DNA from 3 places in the Streptomyces sp. NPDC057253 genome. Region 1 is predicted to be linked to each of the others. Evidence: predicted binding sites of a transcription regulator. Region 1 holds the regulator's gene; each other region holds the start of a gene.
The links. Region 1 encodes HrcA, which represses chaperone genes, less so after heat shock. Its sites were predicted from a motif close to TTNGCACTCNGNNNNNCNGAGTGCNAA; they were not measured.
Positions count from the first base shown of each region.

Region 2: a site for HrcA is predicted at 2,198-2,224, ahead of groL (chaperonin GroEL). Genes of this name have one in related genera too.
Region 3: a site for HrcA is predicted at 3,507-3,533, ahead of groES (co-chaperone GroES). Genes of this name have one in related genera too.

Region 1 is NZ_JBHUXV010000013.1:28,282-33,910, reverse strand. It holds gene ACFULQ_RS09815 (16S rRNA (uracil(1498)-N(3))-methyltransferase) at 1-25, opposite strand, end outside; gene ACFULQ_RS09810 (nitronate monooxygenase) at 22-1,098, opposite strand; gene dnaJ (molecular chaperone DnaJ) at 1,152-2,291, opposite strand; gene hrcA (heat-inducible transcriptional repressor HrcA) at 2,292-3,308, opposite strand; gene ACFULQ_RS09795 (MBL fold metallo-hydrolase) at 3,459-4,190, shown strand; gene ACFULQ_RS09790 (DUF3097 domain-containing protein) at 4,222-5,028, shown strand; gene hemW (radical SAM family heme chaperone HemW) at 5,220-5,629, opposite strand, start outside.
Region 2 is NZ_JBHUXV010000167.1:34-5,662, reverse strand. It holds gene thrC (threonine synthase) at 1-700, shown strand, start outside; gene ACFULQ_RS44455 (MoaD/ThiS family protein) at 815-1,090, shown strand; gene ACFULQ_RS44450 (cold-shock protein) at 1,534-1,740, shown strand; gene groL (chaperonin GroEL) at 2,387-4,009, shown strand; gene ACFULQ_RS44440 (NADH:flavin oxidoreductase) at 4,387-5,520, shown strand.
Region 3 is NZ_JBHUXV010000090.1:32,447-38,075, forward strand. It holds gene ACFULQ_RS35415 (SDR family NAD(P)-dependent oxidoreductase) at 1-361, shown strand, start outside; gene ACFULQ_RS35420 (ester cyclase) at 522-1,211, shown strand; gene groL (chaperonin GroEL) at 1,308-2,933, opposite strand; gene groES (co-chaperone GroES) at 3,052-3,360, opposite strand; gene ACFULQ_RS35435 (polysaccharide deacetylase family protein) at 3,680-4,474, opposite strand; gene ACFULQ_RS35440 (polysaccharide deacetylase family protein) at 4,471-5,427, opposite strand; gene ACFULQ_RS35445 (methyltransferase domain-containing protein) at 5,518-5,629, shown strand, end outside.

The DNA.
Region 1 (5,629 bases):
CGACGACGAACACCGGAGCGGTCATCGCAGACCTCCCTTGGCCGACAACGCTGTCTGCGCGTCGGCGAGTTCGGCCGCGAGGAGCTCCACCAGCCGGCCCGCCGGCAGATCGCGGGCCATGCGGTGCCCCTGTCCCGCCCACAGCGCCATGCCCTGCGGGTCCTTGGCCTTGGCGGCGGCCTTCCTGAGCGGCGCGGTGAGGTGGTGGACCTCGGGGTAGGCGGCGGGCGCGTAGGGCCCGTGCTCGCGCAGGAAGCGGTTGACCAGGCCACGGGCGGGGCGGCCGGAGAAGGCCCGGGTCAACTCGGTGCGGACGTAGAGGGGGTTGGTCAGCGCCTGCTTGTGCAGGTCGTGGGCGCCGGACTCGTGGGTGGCGAGGAACGCCGTGCCGAGCTGGGCCGCGCTCGCGCCCGCGGCGAGGACGGCGGCGATCTGGCTGCCGCGCATGATGCCGCCGGCGGCGACGATCGGGATGGTCACGGTCTCGCGGATCTGCGCGACCAGAGAGAGCAGTCCGAGGCCGGAGCCGTCCTGCTCGGGGATGTCCCGGTGGGTGCCCTGGTGACCGCCGGCCTCCACGCCCTGTGCGATCACGGCGTCGGCGCCCGCGTACTGGACGGCGAGGGCCTCCTCCGGGGTGGTCGCGGTGACCAGGGTGAAGGTGCCGGCCCGGCGCAGCGACTCCAGGGCCTCGGCGCTCGGGATGCCGAAGTGGAAGGAGGCCACCGGGACCGGGTTGTCGAGGAGTACGGCGAGCTTGGCGTCGTAGCCGTCGTCCCGTCCGCTGTCGGGGTCGCCGAGCTCGGTGTCGTACCAGCCCGCCTCGCCGGCGAGCTGGTGGGCGTAGACCTCGACGGCGGCGGGGTCGGCGTACTCCGGCTGCGGCATGAAGAGGTTGACGCCGAAGGGCCGCCCGGTCAGCCCGCGCAGCTGCTTGATCTCCTGGTACATCCCGTCGGCCGTCTTGTACCCGGCGGCCAGGAACCCGAGCCCGCCCGCATCGGCGACGGCGGCGGCGAGCCGCGGCACGGAGACGCCGCCCGCCATGGGCGCCTGCACGATCGGATGAGGGAAGAGATCGGTCAGTGCGGAGGACATGACGGCATGTTGTCACGTCCTCCGAACAAGTCCGAATCCGACCTTCCCCCGACTCAGGTACGCCCGTTGAAGGCGTCCTTCAACCGAGAGAACAGCCCCTGCTGCCCCGGTTGGAACTGCCCCGTAGGCCGCTCCTCGCCCCGCAGCTTGGCCAGCTCGCGCAGCAGGCGCTCCTGTTCCGGGTCCAGCTTCGTCGGGGTCTGGACCTCGACGTGGACGATGAGGTCGCCCCGGCCGCCGCCGCGCAGGTGCGTGACGCCCCGGCCGTGCAGCGGGATCGACTGGCCGGACTGGGTGCCGGGCCGGATGTCGACCTCCTCCAAGCCGTCCAGCGTCTCCAGCGGGACCTTGGTCCCGAGGGAGGCCGCCGTCATCGGGATGGTGACCGTGCAGTGCAGGTCGTCCCCGCGCCGCTGGAACATCGCGTGCGGCAGCTCGTGGATCTCGACGTAGAGGTCACCGGCGGGCCCACCACCGGGACCGACCTCGCCCTCGCCCGCGAGCTGGATCCGGGTGCCGTTGTCCACACCGGCCGGGATTTTCACGGTCAGCGTGCGGCGCGAGCGCACCCGGCCGTCGCCCGCGCACTCCGGGCACGGGGTCGGGACGACGGTGCCGAAGCCCTGGCACTGCGGGCACGGACGCGAAGTCATGACCTGGCCCAGGAAGGACCGCGTCACCTGCGACACCTCACCGCGACCACGGCACATGTCACAGGTCTGCGCGGAGGTCCCCGGCGCCGCACCCTCACCACTACAGGTGGAGCAGACGATCGCCGTGTCGACCTGGATGTCCTTCGTGGTGCCGAAGGCCGCCTCGTCGAGCTCGATCTCCAGCCGGATCATCGCGTCCTGGCCGCGCCGGGTCCGCGAGCGCGGCCCCCGCTGCGAGGCCGTACCGAAGAACGCGTCCATGATGTCCGAGAAGTTCCCGAACCCACCGGCCCCGAAGCCGCCCGCGCCACCGCCGCCGGCCTGCGAGAGCGGGTCGCCGCCGAGGTCGTAGACCTGCTTCTTCTGCGGGTCCGAGAGCACCTCGTAGGCGGCGTTGATCTCCTTGAACCGCTCCTGGGTCTTCGGATCCGGGTTGACGTCCGGGTGCAGCTCGCGCGCGAGCCGGCGGAACGCCTTCTTGATCTCATCCTGCGACGCGTCGCGGCGCACGCCGAGAACGGCGTAGTAGTCCGTGGCCACTTACGACTCCGCCAGGATCTGTCCGACGTACCGTGCCACTGCGCGTACCGCTCCCATCGTTCCCGGGTAATCCATGCGGGTCGGTCCGACCACGCCGAGCTTGGCGACTGCCTCGCCGCCCGAACCGTAGCCGACCGACACCACGGAAGTGGAGTTGAGTCCCTCGTAGGCGTTCTCATGACCGATACGGACGGTCATGCCCGAATCCCCGGCCTCGCCAAGGAGTTTGAGGAGGACGACCTGCTCCTCCAGGGCCTCCAGGACGGGCCGGATGGTGAGGGGAAAGTCATGTCCGAAGCGAGTGAGATTGGCGGTGCCGCCGATCATCAGCCGCTCCTCGTTCTCCTCGACGAGTGTCTCCAGGAGAGTGGAGAGCACTGTCGCGACCGTACCCCGATCCTCGACGTCGAAGCCCTCGGGCAGGTCCTCGACCAGTCTGGGCACATCGGTGAACCGGCGTCCCGCGACCCGGCTGTTGAGCCGCGCCCGCAGATCGGCGAGCGAGGCCTCCCCGAAGGGCGCCGGGCAGTCGACCAGCCGCTGCTCGACCCGGCCGGTGTCCGTGATCAGCACGAGCATCAGGCGCGCGGGCGCGAGCGAGAGCAGCTCGACGTGCCGGACGGTGGACCGGGTGAGGGAGGGGTACTGCACGACGGCGACCTGCCGGGTGAGCTGCGCGAGCAGCCGTACGGTCCGCGCCACCACGTCGTCGAGGTCGACGGCGCCGTCGAGGAAGTTCTGGATCGCGCGCCGCTCGGGCGCGGTCATCGGCTTGACGCCCGCGAGCTTGTCGACGAAGAGGCGGTACCCCTTGTCGGTTGGGATCCGCCCGGCGCTGGTGTGCGGCTGGGCGATGAACCCCTCGTCCTCCAGGGCCGCCATGTCATTGCGGACGGTCGCCGGGGAGACTCCGAGGTTGTGCCGCTCGGTCAGGGCCTTCGACCCGACCGGCTCCTCGGTGCCGACGTAGTCCTGGACGATGGCGCGCAACACCTGAAGCCTGCGTTCACTCAGCATCGCGCACACCTCCAGAATGCGTCCCTTGGCGTCTCGCCTGGCACTCTGTCCGTCCGAGTGCCAGCGCTCCCCGGGCCAGTGTACGGCGGTGGGGTACTCCCAGGGCAAGGTCGGTCCTGCGGGGCGGGTTCCTGCCGTTAGCGTCGCGGTATGACGGTGACTTGGGAAGAGCTCGGGTGGGAGCGGGTCGCGACCGGTGTGGGTCGGTGCCGGCTGCCCGGCTGGGACTGTACGGCGGGCCTGGTGATCGGCGCGGGCACGGCCCTCCTGATCGACGCGGGCTCCGGTCTCGCGGAGGGCGCGCGGCTGCGCGCCGAGGCCGAGGAACTGGCCGGCCACCGTGTGACCCATCTCGCGCTGACGCACCCCCACTTCGACCATGTCTTCGGGGCGGCGGCGTTCGCGGGCGCGGAGGTGTTCGGCGCGGTGGGCGTGGAGACGGTGCTGGCGGGGCGCCTGGGCCGCGCGGAACTGCGGGCGGACGCGGTGCGCAACGGCCTGGAGCCGTCGGTGGCCGACGAGGCCGTGGATGCCCTCGTCTCTCCCCGGCATCAAGTCTCCGGCGAGTGGACGCTCGACCTGGGCGACGGCCGCCAGGTCCTGCTGGCGAACGTCGGCCCCGGCCACACGGCCCACGATCTCGCCGTCCTCGTCCCCGGCTCCCCCGAGGTGGTCTTCTGCGGCGACCTGGTCGAGGAGTCCGGCGCACCGCAGGCGGGCCCGGACGCCGTACCGCAGCACTGGCCGGCCGCGCTGGACCGCCTCCTCGGCCTGGGCGGGGAGGACGCGCTGTACGTGCCCGGTCACGGAGCGGTGGTGGACGCGGCGTTCGTACGACGTCAACGGGACGCCCTGGCGAGAAACTTCGGCGTGTCGCGCTAGCCGGCGGCGGGCTTCTCCTATCGTCATCCGAATGCGCCAGTACTCCGCCGACCTGACCCCTCCGTGGAAGAAGCCGAAGCCGGTACCGGAGATCCCGGCCGAGCCCGGTCTGGTGGTCGAGGAGCCCGGCACCGGGTTCTGTGGCGCGGTGATCCGCTGCGAGGCCGGCACGGTGACCCTGGAGGACCGCTTCGGCAAGCACCGGGTGTTCCCGCTGGAGCCCCGCGGTTTCCTGCTGGAGGGCCGGGTGGTGACCCTGGTCAGACCCGCGGCCGCGGCTCCCGTACGACCGTCCCGGACCGCTTCCGGCTCGGTGGCCGTGCCCGGCGCACGCGCACGCGTGGCCCGCGCCGGCCGTATCTACGTCGAGGGCCGCCATGACGCGGAACTGGTCGAGAAGGTCTGGGGCGACGACCTGCGCATCGAGGGCGTGGTCGTGGAGTACCTGGAGGGCGTGGACGACCTCCCGGCGATCGTGGCCGACTTCGCGCCGGGCCCGGACGCGCGCCTCGGCGTCCTGGTGGACCACCTGGTGCCGGGCAGCAAGGAGTCCCGGATCGCCGCGTCGGTGACCAGCGACCACGCCCTGGTCGTGGGCCACCCGTACATCGACATCTGGGAGGCGGTGAAGCCGTCGTCCCTGGGCATCGAGGCGTGGCCCCGGGTCCCGCACGGCCAGGACTGGAAGACGGGCGTCTGCAAGGCCCTGGGCTGGCCACCGGAGAACACGGGCGCGGTCTGGCAGGCGATCCTGAAGCGAGTGAACTCGTACAAGGACCTGGAGCCGGAGCTTCTGGGAAGAGTGGAGGAACTGATCGACTTCGTCACGGCGCCGTGAGCAAGCGGGTGGTCGTGCGTCTGCGGGCCGGTGGGGGCTGGTCGCGCAGTTCCCCGCGCCCCTTGGGCGGGCGCAGCTAGGTCGGCCTGTCGCTGACGGCAGCGCAACCTACTCAGGGGCGCGGGGAACTGCGCGACCAGCCACAACGCACCCGCATCCGCCGGACGACAGAGCCCCCACCCCCGTGGGCCTCAGTCCACCAGGTCCCTCACCACCGCATCCGCCAGCAACCGCCCCCGAAGCGTCAATACAGCCCGCCCCTCCTCGTACGGCCCGGTCTCCAGCAGCCCCTCCCCCAGCGCACGGCGAGAAGCAGCCAGCCCTTCCTCGCGCAGAAGGCCGAGCGGCACCCCCTCCCGCAGCCGCAGCTCTAGCAGGATCCGTTCCACCCGCCGGTCCTCCTGCGAGAGCAGCTCGCGTCCGGCACCCGGGGACCTGCCGGAGGCCAGCGCCGCTGCATACGCGCCCGGGTGCTTGACGTTCCACCACCGCACCCCACCCACGTGCGAGTGTGCTCCGGGGCCCGCGCCCCACCAGTCGGCGCCCCGCCAGTACAGCTCGTTGTGCAGGCAGCGCCCCGCGTCCGACGTGGCCCAGTTGG
Region 2 (5,629 bases), on a different contig from region 1:
CGAGGGCAACTACGACGACGTGAACCGCTTCTGCTCCGAGCTGATCGGCGACCCGGCCGGCGAGGGCTGGGGCTTCGTCAACGTCAACCTGCGGCCGTACTACGCCGAGGGCTCCAAGACGCTGGCGTACGAGATCTGCGAGCAGCTGGGCTGGAAGCTCCCGGACCAGCTGGTCGTGCCGATCGCCTCCGGCTCCCAGCTCACGAAGATCGACAAGGGGCTCCAGGAGCTGATCAAGCTCGGGCTCGTCGAGGACAAGCCGTACAAGATCTTCGGGGCGCAGGCGGAGGGCTGCTCGCCGGTGTCGGTGGCGTACAAGGCGGGCCATGACGTCGTACGGCCGCAGAAGCCGAACACCATCGCCAAGTCGCTGGCGATCGGGAACCCGGCCGACGGGCCGTATGTGCTGGACATCGCCCGGCGTACGGGGGGTGCGGTGGAGGATGTGAACGACGAGCAGGTCGTCGAGGCGATCAAGCTGCTTGCGCGTACGGAGGGGATCTTTGCGGAGACCGCCGGTGGGGTGACCGTGGGGGTGGCGAAGAAGCTGATCGAGAGCGGTCTGCTGGATCCCTCGCTGACGACCGTTGTGCTGAACACCGGGGATGGTCTGAAGACGCTGGACGCGGTGGCGGGTACGGGTCTTACCGCCACGATCCGTCCCAACCTTGATTCGTTCCGCGAGGCTGGTCTCGCATAAGCAGGTCGCTGTGCGGCGGCGGGTCCGTGGGGGCTGGTCGCGCCCACGCGGCGGAGCCGCATATCGATACAGCCCCGCGCCCCCAGGGCGACTACCTGACCGGAGGTCCTGAACATGAGTGTTTCCGTCCGTATCCCTACCATCCTGCGCACCTACACCGGCGGGCAGGCCGAGGTGACCGCCGAGGGTGGGACCCTGGCCGAGGTCATCGCCGATCTGGAGAAGAACCACACCGGTATCGCCGCCCGGGTTCTCGACGACCAGGGCAAGCTGCGGCGGTTCGTCAATGTGTACGTGAATGACGACGACGTGCGCTTCGAGCAGGGGCTGGAGACGGCGACGCCGGACGGGGCCGGGGTCTCGATCATCCCGGCGGTCGCCGGCGGGTGACCGTATGACTGGTCATTACCTTCGGTAATAGTGATGACCGAGTGTTCATCCGATTGCCCCCTCCGTGAGAGAAGCGGAGGGGGCAATTCTCTATGGTTGAGCGCGGTACAGTTGGGGAAGCAGCGGCTTTCTCCTTGCCGCATGCATATGAGTTCTCGCTCCACGTGCGATGAGAAGTAGCCAAAGTGTGCGCGTCTTATGTGCCTTATGCGTGCTTTATGGGGCCCGACTTGCCCCGAATTCAGGCGAATTCTCACTACATTCCGGACCCCTTCCGTCCAGAATTCTCGTCCGATTGACCTGTTGCAGACGGCAGTTGGACAGATACATTCAGCCGCGGTCGACGCGTTCCGGCGCACGCCCCCAACCATGTGGGGGGTGAGGTCTGACCCGGATCCGCGAAGTGCGGGTCCGTGCAAGGGCCAGTAATAGGGGAGTTAGGCATGGCTCAGGGCACCGTCAAGTGGTTCAACGCGGAGAAGGGGTACGGCTTCATCGCGGTCGACGGTGGTGCGGATGTATTCGTCCACTACAGCGCGATCCAGATGGACGGTTACCGCACCCTTGAAGAGGGCCAGCGGGTCGAGTTCGAGATCTCGCAGGGTCAGAAGGGGCCGCAGGCGGACATGGTCCGTCTCGCGACTGGCTGAAGCACGCGCCGGGTAACAACAGCGTCGTTCTTCTTTTCTTCACTGAAGGGCTCGTACCCCATGGGGAGTCATGGGTACGGGCCCTTCGGTATGTGCCTGTGCCTCCGGCGGTTGGGCGGGGTCGGTGCGGGTTCGTGTTCGTCTGCGGGGCCGGTGGGGGCGGGCGTTTTGCGCAGTTCCCCGCGCCCCTGGGTGTGTGCGGGGGTTCGTGTTCGTCTGCGGGGCCGGTGGGGCGGTTTGCGCAGTTCCTCGCGCCTCTGCGCGCCCTTGGTGCCGGGCCGCTGCAACCTCCCCAGGGGCGCGGGGAACTGCGCGCTCGGCCCCCACCGGCCGGTAGCCGCCCGACCGCCGAAACCGTCGCCTCCGGGGTGCGCGATCCGGGTGCCGGGAGCTGCGCGGGGCGGCCCTCGCCGGTCCGCGCCCGCGTGAGCGAACCCGGCCCGGTCTTCGGGAGGCGCTTGCACTCGACCAGGCCGAGTGCTAATCATTGGCGTTAGCACTCTGAAGGTGAGAGTGACAAAGATGGACCGGGTCGGTGAGGCCCGCAGGCCTAGTGGGGCAAGGATCCACAGGCCGGCGAGCCGTCCGTCGCGGGCGCGGGCGCGGTCCGAAGGAATCACCCCCAGTCCTGGAGGGACCACTTCACATGGCCAAGATCATCGCGTTCGACGAGGAGGCGCGGCGCGGCCTCGAGCGCGGCATGAACCAGCTCGCGGACGCCGTCAAGGTGACGCTCGGCCCCAAGGGCCGCAACGTCGTCCTCGAGAAGAAGTGGGGCGCCCCCACGATCACCAACGATGGTGTCTCCATCGCCAAGGAGATCGAGCTCGAGGACCCGTACGAGAAGATCGGCGCCGAGCTGGTCAAGGAAGTCGCCAAGAAGACGGACGACGTCGCCGGTGACGGTACGACCACCGCGACCGTGCTCGCCCAGGCCCTCGTCAAGGAAGGCCTGCGCAACGTAGCCGCCGGCGCCAACCCGATGGCCCTCAAGCGCGGTATCGAGAAGGCCGTCGAGGCCGTCTCCGCCGCTCTCCTTGAGCAGGCCAAGGATGTCGAGACCAAGGAGCAGATCGCCTCCACGGCCTCCATCTCCGCCGCCGACACCCAGATCGGCGAGCTCATCGCCGAGGCCATGGACAAGGTCGGCAAGGAAGGCGTCATCACCGTCGAGGAGTCCCAGACCTTCGGTCTGGAGCTGGAGCTCACCGAGGGTATGCGCTTCGACAAGGGCTACATCTCGGCGTACTTCGCCACCGACATGGAGCGGATGGAGGCGTCGCTCGACGACCCGTACATCCTGATCGCCAACTCCAAGATCGGCTCCGTCAAGGACCTGCTCCCGCTCCTGGAGAAGGTCATGCAGTCGGGCAAGCCGCTGCTGATCATCGCCGAGGACGTCGAGGGCGAGGCCCTGTCGACCCTGGTCGTCAACAAGATCCGCGGCACCTTCAAGTCCGTCGCCGTCAAGGCCCCGGGCTTCGGTGACCGCCGCAAGGCCATGCTCGGCGACATCGCCATCCTCACGGGCGGCGAGGTCATCTCCGAGGAGGTCGGCCTCAAGCTGGAGAACGCGACCCTGGACCTCCTGGGCCGCGCCCGCAAGGTCGTCGTCACCAAGGACGAGACCACCATCGTGGACGGTGCCGGTTCCTCGGACCAGGTGCAGGGCCGCGTGAACCAGATCCGCGCCGAGATCGAGAACAGCGACTCGGACTACGACCGCGAGAAGCTCCAGGAGCGCCTGGCCAAGCTCGCCGGTGGCGTCGCCGTCATCAAGGCCGGTGCCGCGACCGAGGTCGAGCTCAAGGAGCGCAAGCACCGCATCGAGGACGCCGTGCGCAACGCCAAGGCGGCCGTCGAGGAGGGCATCGTCGCCGGTGGTGGCGTGGCCCTGCTCCAGGCCTCCGGTGTCTTCGAGAAGCTGGAGCTGGAGGGTGACGAGGCGACCGGCGCTGCCGCCGTCAAGCTCGCCCTGGAGGCCCCGCTGAAGCAGATCGCCGTCAACGCCGGCCTCGAGGGCGGCGTCGTGGTGGAGAAGGTCCGCAACCTCACCCCGGGTCACGGCCTGAACGCCGCGACCGGTGAGTACGTCGACCTGGTCAAGGAAGGCATCATCGACCCGGCGAAGGTCACGCGCTCCGCTCTGCAGAACGCCGCCTCCATCGCCGCGCTCTTCCTCACCACCGAGGCCGTCATCGCCGACAAGCCGGAGAAGGCCGCCGCGCCCGCCGGTGGCGGTATGCCGGGCGGTGACATGGACTTCTGATCGGTCCCCGACTGATCAACGTCCTTGCCGGGGGCGGCACTTCCTGCTCAGCAGGGGGTGCCGCCCCTTGGTCTTGGGCACCCCGTGACTGCGGTATGCTTGATCACGAGCCGCCCGACGTGAACTCCCGTCGGTCGACTACGCGTTGGTAGTCCAAGGAAAGACGCCCCGCTTCCTGTGGGGAGATGCAGGTGCAAGGCCTGCCCAGCGCTCCGCGAGAAGCCCGTCCCACTCCGGTGGGGCGGGCTTCTGTCATGTCGGTGGCCGGGATCACAGGCCGTTCGGGATGTGCGGGGTGGGTGAGACGGTTGGCGCTTATGTAGCTTGCACATACCGACGGGTATCCCGCCTGTCGCCCGCCCCTCAGGAGTGCCCGCGTGACCGCCCCCGCCACCACCCCGGCCGCCTCCCGCGCCGCCGAGATCCTCTCCCGCCCGGTCCACATCAACGGCCTGACCGTCCCGAACCGCATCGCCATGGCGCCCATGACCCGCATGTTCTCCCCGGGCGGCGTCCCCGGCGAGGACGTGGCGTCGTACTACTCCCGCCGCGCGGCCGCCGGAGTCGGTCTCATCGTCACCGAGGGCACCTACGTGGGCCACGAGTCGGCCGGGAACAGTGACCGCGTCCCGCGGTTCCACGGCGAGGAGCAGCTGGCCGGCTGGGCGAAGGTCGCCGAGCAGGTGCACGCGGCGGGCGGCACCATCGTGCCGCAGCTGTGGCACATCGGCATGGTCCGCAACCAGGGCGAGGCGCCCTACGCCGACGCCCCCGCGGTCGGCCCCTCCGGCCTGCGCATCGGCGCCGACGAGCCCACCGGCAAGGCGATGACCCAGCTCGACCTGGACGACGTCATCGGCGCGTTCGCCCAGGCCGCGGCCGCCGCGGAGCGCATCGGCTTCGACGGCGTGGAGCTGCACGGCGCCCACGGCTACCTCCTCGACCAGTTCCTGTGGGCGGGCACGAACCGGCGCGGCGACTCCTACGGCGGTGACGCGGTCGCCCGTACGAAGTTCGCGGCGGAGATCGTGGCGGCCGTACGGGAGACGGTGTCGCCCGAGTTCCCGATCATCTTCCGGTACTCGCAGTGGAAGCAGGAGGCGTACAAGGCGCGGCTCGCGGAGACGCCGGAGGAGCTGGAGGCGATCCTCGCGCCGCTGGCCGCCGCGGGTGTGGACGCGTTCCACGCCTCCACGCGCCGTTACTGGCTGCCGGAGTTCGACGGGTCCGACCTCAATCTGGCCGGCTGGACGAAGAAGCTGACCGGCAGGACGACGATCACGGTCGGGTCGGTCGGGCTCGACGGCGACTTCATCCGTGGGTTCATGGGTGAGGGGTCGCCGGTCAAGGGGATCGACGACCTGCTCGACGCGCTGGAGCGCGAGGAGTACGACATGGTGGCCGTGGGGCGGGCGCTGCTTCAGGATCCGCAGTGGGCTGCGAAGGTGCTTGCGGGGCGGTTCGAGGAGCTTCAGCCGTATGACGCGGTGGCGCTGAAGTCGCTGAGCTGACGGTTCTGGTTCGCCTCGGGTCGGTGGGGGCTGGTGTCCCTGGGGGCTGCGCCCCCAGACCCCCATCGGCCCGAAGGGCCTCGTCCTCAAACGCCGGACGGGCTGGATG
Region 3 (5,629 bases), on a different contig from region 1:
GGTGGCCGCGTTCGTCCCGCGCGGGACCTACGGCGCCTCGAAGGCGTGGGTCGTGCAGTTCACCCAGGGCGCGGCGAAGGACCTGGCGGGCAGCGGGGTGCGCCTGATGGCCCTGTGCCCCGGCTTCGTCCGCACCGAGTTCCACCAGCGGGCCGGCATGGGCACGGACAACATCCCGAACTGGATGTGGCTCGACGCGGACAAGTTGGTGGCGGCGGCACTGAGCGATCTGGCCCGGGGCAAGACGCTGTCGATCCCGGACCCGCGGTACAAGGCGCTGATGGGGTTGGTGAAGGTGGCGCCTCGGGGGTTGCTGGGCGGGATCTCGTCCCGGACGGGGCGGAAGTACGGGCCGCAGTAGGGGGTGTCAGGGCCTTCGGTGCGGGGCGTGGGTCCGCCGGCGGTGCCGTGTCGTGGCCGGGACATCAGGGCCGGCCTTCAACTCTCGCTGCGGCGCCGTCCCGGCGGGCGGACAATAGGGGTGTTCGACCGGACCCAGGGGGGCCGGAGGTGGCGGTGGTATGACGTTTGTGCAGCTCATCGACTGCAGGACCAGCCGTTTCGACGAGATGGACCGGCTGTTGGACACCTGGGTCGAGCAGACCAAGGGGAAGCGGACGGCGACGCACGCGGTGGTCGGGAAGGACCGGGCCGACGCGTCGCACTTCGTGGAGATCGTGGAGTTTCCGTCGTACGAGGAGGCGATGCGCAACTCCGGGCTGCCGGAGACGGAGCGGATCTTCCAGGAGATGCTCGCGCTGTGCGACGCGGCGCCGACCTTCACGGACCTCGACGTGGTGCGGGACGAGCAGCTGAACACCCTCGTCGCGCGGGAGTTCTTCGAGCGGGCCGGACGGGCCGGGACGGCGGAGCTGTTCGAGCGGTTCGCGGACGACTACCTCGACCACGACCCCGCCAATCCCGGGGATCTGGGGTTGGCAGCCGCGCGCCAGGAGTATGAAGGGTGGCGGCAGGCCTTCACCTTCAGCTTCCGCGTGGACGACCAGATCGCCCAGGACGACCGTGTCTGCACCCGCTGGACCTGGGCCGGCAAGCACACCGGCGACTTCGTCGGGATCCCGGCGACCGGGCAGAACGTGACCATGACCGGAACCACCTGGCACCGGTTCCGGGACGGGCGGATCTGCGAGGGCTGGTGGCAGTACGACCGCGCGGGGCTCATGGAACAGCTGGGGGCACTCGGCGACTGAGCGGCCGGGCGGCCCGAAGAAAGGCCCGCGAAGGGGAAAGCCCCCGTTCCCTGCGGAACCCAGCAGGGAACGGGGGCCTCCTTACGAGCGGTGCGCTCAGTGGGAGTGGCCGTGGCCGTGCCCGGCGGCGGCCGGCTCCTCCTCTTCCTTCTTCTCGACGACCAGGGTCTCGGTCGTCAGGAGGAGGGAGGCGATGGAGGCGGCGTTCTCCAGGGCGGAGCGGGTGACCTTGACCGGGTCGATGACGCCGGCCTTGACCAGGTCGCCGTACTCGCCGGTCGCGGCGTTGAAGCCCTGGCCCTTGTCGAGCTCGGCGACCTTGGAGGTGATGACGTAGCCCTCCAGGCCGGCGTTCTCGGCGATCCAGCGCAGCGGCTCGACGACGGCCTTGCGGACGACGGCGACACCGGTGGCCTCGTCGCCGGTCTTGCCCAGACCGCCCTCGAGGACCTTGGCGGCGTGGACCAGAGCGGAGCCACCACCGGAGACGATGCCCTCCTCGACCGCGGCGCGGGTCGCGGAGATGGCGTCCTCCAGACGGTGCTTCTTCTCCTTCAGCTCCACCTCGGTGGCGGCGCCGACCTTGATCACGCACACGCCGCCGGCCAGCTTCGCGAGGCGCTCCTGGAGCTTCTCGCGGTCCCAGTCGGAGTCGGTGTTCTCGATCTCGGCCTTGATCTGGGCGACGCGGCCCTGGACGGCGGCGGAGTCACCGGCGCCGTCGACGATCGTGGTGTCGTCCTTGGTGACCGTGACACGGCGGGCGGAGCCCAGCACGTCCAGGCCGACCTGGTCGAGCTTGAGGCCGACCTCCTCGGAGATGACCTCGGCGCCGGTCAGCGTCGCCATGTCCTGGAGCATCGCCTTGCGACGGTCGCCGAAGCCGGGGGCCTTGACGGCGACCGCGTTGAAGGTGCCGCGGATCTTGTTGACGACCAGGGTCGACAGGGCCTCGCCCTCGACGTCCTCGGCGATGATCAGCAGGGGCTTGGAGGCGCCGGCCTGGATGATCTTCTCGAGCAGCGGCAGCAGGTCCTGGATCGAGGAGATCTTGCCCTGGTTGATCAGGATGTACGGGTCGTCGAGGACGGCCTCCATACGCTCCTGGTCGGTGACCATGTACGGGGACAGGTAGCCCTTGTCGAAGGCCATGCCCTCGGTGAAGTCCAGCTCCAGACCGAAGGTGTTGGACTCCTCGACGGTGATGACACCGTCCTTGCCGACCTTGTCCATCGCCTCGGCGATGAGCTCGCCGACCTGCTGGTCCTGGGCGGACAGCGCGGCCACGGCGGCGATGTCGGACTTCTCGTCGATCGGGCGGGCGGTCGCGAGGAGGTCCTCGGAGACCGCGGCCACGGCCGCGTCGATGCCCTTCTTCAGCAGCGCCGGGGAGGCACCCGCGGCGACGTTCTTCAGGCCCTCGCGCACCAGCGCCTGGGCGAGCACGGTGGCGGTGGTGGTGCCGTCACCCGCGATGTCGTTGGTCTTGGTCGCCACCTCCTTCACCAGCTGCGCGCCGAGGTTCTCGTACGGGTCCTCGACCTCGACCTCGCGGGCGATGGTGACACCGTCGTTGGTGATGGTGGGTGCGCCGAACTTCTTGTCGATGACGACGTTGCGGCCCTTGGGGCCGATCGTCACCTTCACCGTGTCGGCAAGCTTGTTGACGCCGCGCTCGAGGGCGCGACGGGCGTCCTCGTCGAACTTCAGGATCTTCGCCATGGGAGCGGTTCAGCCCTCTCGGGAAACGTGGGTGAAACGAACTGCGCCCCAGACGCCCGGCTTCATAAGGTGGCGGGAGACCGGGGCGCAGCTCACAAGCAGAAAAGCTTGAGGTGAATTACTTCTCGATGACCGCGAGCACGTCGCGGGACGAGAGGACGAGGTACTCCTCGCCGTTGTACTTCACCTCGGTGCCGCCGTACTTGCTGTACAGCACGATGTCGCCGACCTTCACGTCGAGCGGCAGGCGCTCGCCGTTCTCGAAGCGGCCCGGGCCCACGGCGAGGATGACGCCCTCCTGGGGCTTCTCCTTCGCGGTGTCCGGGATGACCAGGCCAGAGGCGGTGGTCTGCTCGGCGTCGAGCGGCTGGACCACGATGCGGTCCTCGAGCGGCTTGATGGCAACCTTGGAGCTGGTGGTCGTCACGATCCGACCTCCCCCTTCGGAGATCTCACGGGGTTAACTGTCTGAGGTGGCGACCAGGTGGATCCGTCGTCGCGGGTGCCGGACCTGCCCGTCGCTGTGTTGGCACTCTCACCTGCGGAGTGCCAGAGCCGAGACTATGACCGCGATTAGCACTCGGTCAAGCGGAGTGCCAATTCGCTGCGCTGGCGTGCCGGGTTCTGGTGCGGGTGGGTGGGGGTGAGCGTCCCGGGGGCTGCGCCCCCGGACCCCCCATCGGCCTGCGGCCTCGTCCTCAAACGCCGGACGGGCTGAGTGGCTGTAGCCGGACGGGGTGAATTGGCTACAGGTAGTCCTCCAGTTTTCCCACCGTCAGGCCCCTGCGCTCGATCTCCCTCAGTACCGCCGTCGTGCGTTCCGTCAGGCTCGGGCCCGCCGCCTCGCCCGATGCCACCGACACGATGTCCCCCGCCCGCAGCGGGCGCTCCAGGGTGCCGTCCTCCACCGACGTGCTCCACAGCACGAGTGCCGCCAGGCCGCAGTCGGCCGCCGCGTGCCGGGTCGTGGTGTCGTACGTCCCGTAGGGCGGGCGGAACAGGCGTGGGCGGATGCCGAAGCGGGCGTGGAGTTTCTCCTGCTGGCCGCAGATCTCGGCGCGCTGGCCGGTGTAGGGCAGGCCGCGCAGGGCGGGGTGGTCGAGGGTGTGGTTCTGGATGCTCGCGCCGACCGACTGGAGGCGTGCGAAGTGGCCGTAGCCGGGTCCGACGACGCTGTTGGTGAGGAACATGCTGACCGGGAGGCGCAGTTCACGGACCATGTCGACGAACCGGGGGTCCCGCTCGGCGCCGTCGTCGTAGGTGAGGAAGACCACCCTGTCGGACGTCGGCACCCGCCTCACCACCGGGAGCGGGCCGTTCGGGTCCACCGCGGCCGGGCGTGCCTGCCGGCGCGGGGGCGCGGGCAGCGGGGCGGTGAGGCCCCAGTGGCGGTACGGCCGTGCGTCGGCGCCGGCCGGGCCGTCCGAGCCCACCCGCTGCGCGGCCTTGCGGCCCAGCCGTTCGATGGGGTCGACGGACTGGGCGCAGCCGGTGAGCAGTGCGGTCGCCAGCCCCACGGCGACCAGTGCCCGCGGTCTCACAGGTAGTCCTCCAGGCGCGCGACGGCGTACCCCTCGGCCGTGACCTTGTCCAGGAAGCGGCGGACCATGTCGGGCATGGTGCCCTTCCACTCCCCGCGGCCCCGGAAGTGGCTGAGCACGATGTCACCGGGGTGGATCTCCTGGTCCGACTCGCGGTACTCCCAGTGGTCGACGAAGACCTCCTCGTTCCAGATCGGCGCGTACCGCACCCCGCAGGACCTCGCCGCCCGCAGGGTGTCCTCGTTGTAGTTGCCGTAGGGCGGGCGGAAGAGCAGGGGCCGGGTGCCGTAGCGCTTCTCGATGACGTCCTGCATCCCGCAGATCTCGCGCTTCTGGCGGGTGTACGACAGCGCGGGCAGGTAGGGGTGGTGGAGGGTGTGGTTGTTGAGGACGACCCCTCGGTCCCGCATCCTCGCGAAGTAGCCGTAGTCGCCCTTGATCAGGTAGTCGCTGAGGAAGGCGGTGTACGGCACGTTCAGCTCGCTCATCATCCGCAGGAACGCGGGGTCCTTCTCGGCGCCGTCGTCGATGGTCAGGAAGACGATCCTGCGGTCGGTGGGGATCGTGGTGAAGACCGGCGGGAGGCCGTTCTCCTCGTGGCCGTCGACCTCGAAGCCGCGGCGGGTGGTGATGCGGGGCTTCTCCGCGGGGGCGGGCGGGGCGACGAGCGGAACCTGCTTGAGGCTCCAGCGCCTGGCGGCGGCGGTCCGGGCCCGCTCGGCGCGGAGTGCGGCGGCCCGGATGACGGTCTTGTCGGCCTGGAGTTCGGCGGCGGGGGCCGGGGGCGCCTTCAGGGGCTGCCCTCCCAGGGTGTCGCCCCGCTGGGACCGGGTGCCGGTCCCGGCCTGCCCGGCACAGCCGGAGACGAGGGCGGCCACGGCCAGAAGGACGAGTCCGCTGCAGATCGAGACCAGAAACGCACTGTTTTTGTATTTTTGTCCTACTGCTCCCATGGAGCGGGATCCTCGCAGGTCACACCCCTGATCCCGGGTCGACACCGCCGCCGGAAGCGCGCCGTCCACCGACTGGCCCACAATGACCCGGTGAACGACCTCGCCCCCCTTCTGACCCCCGAGGGCCGCGCCCTCCTCGACACCGTGCGGGGCACCTCCCCCGCCGACGAACTCGCCGTCGCCACCCGACTGCGCCGCGAGC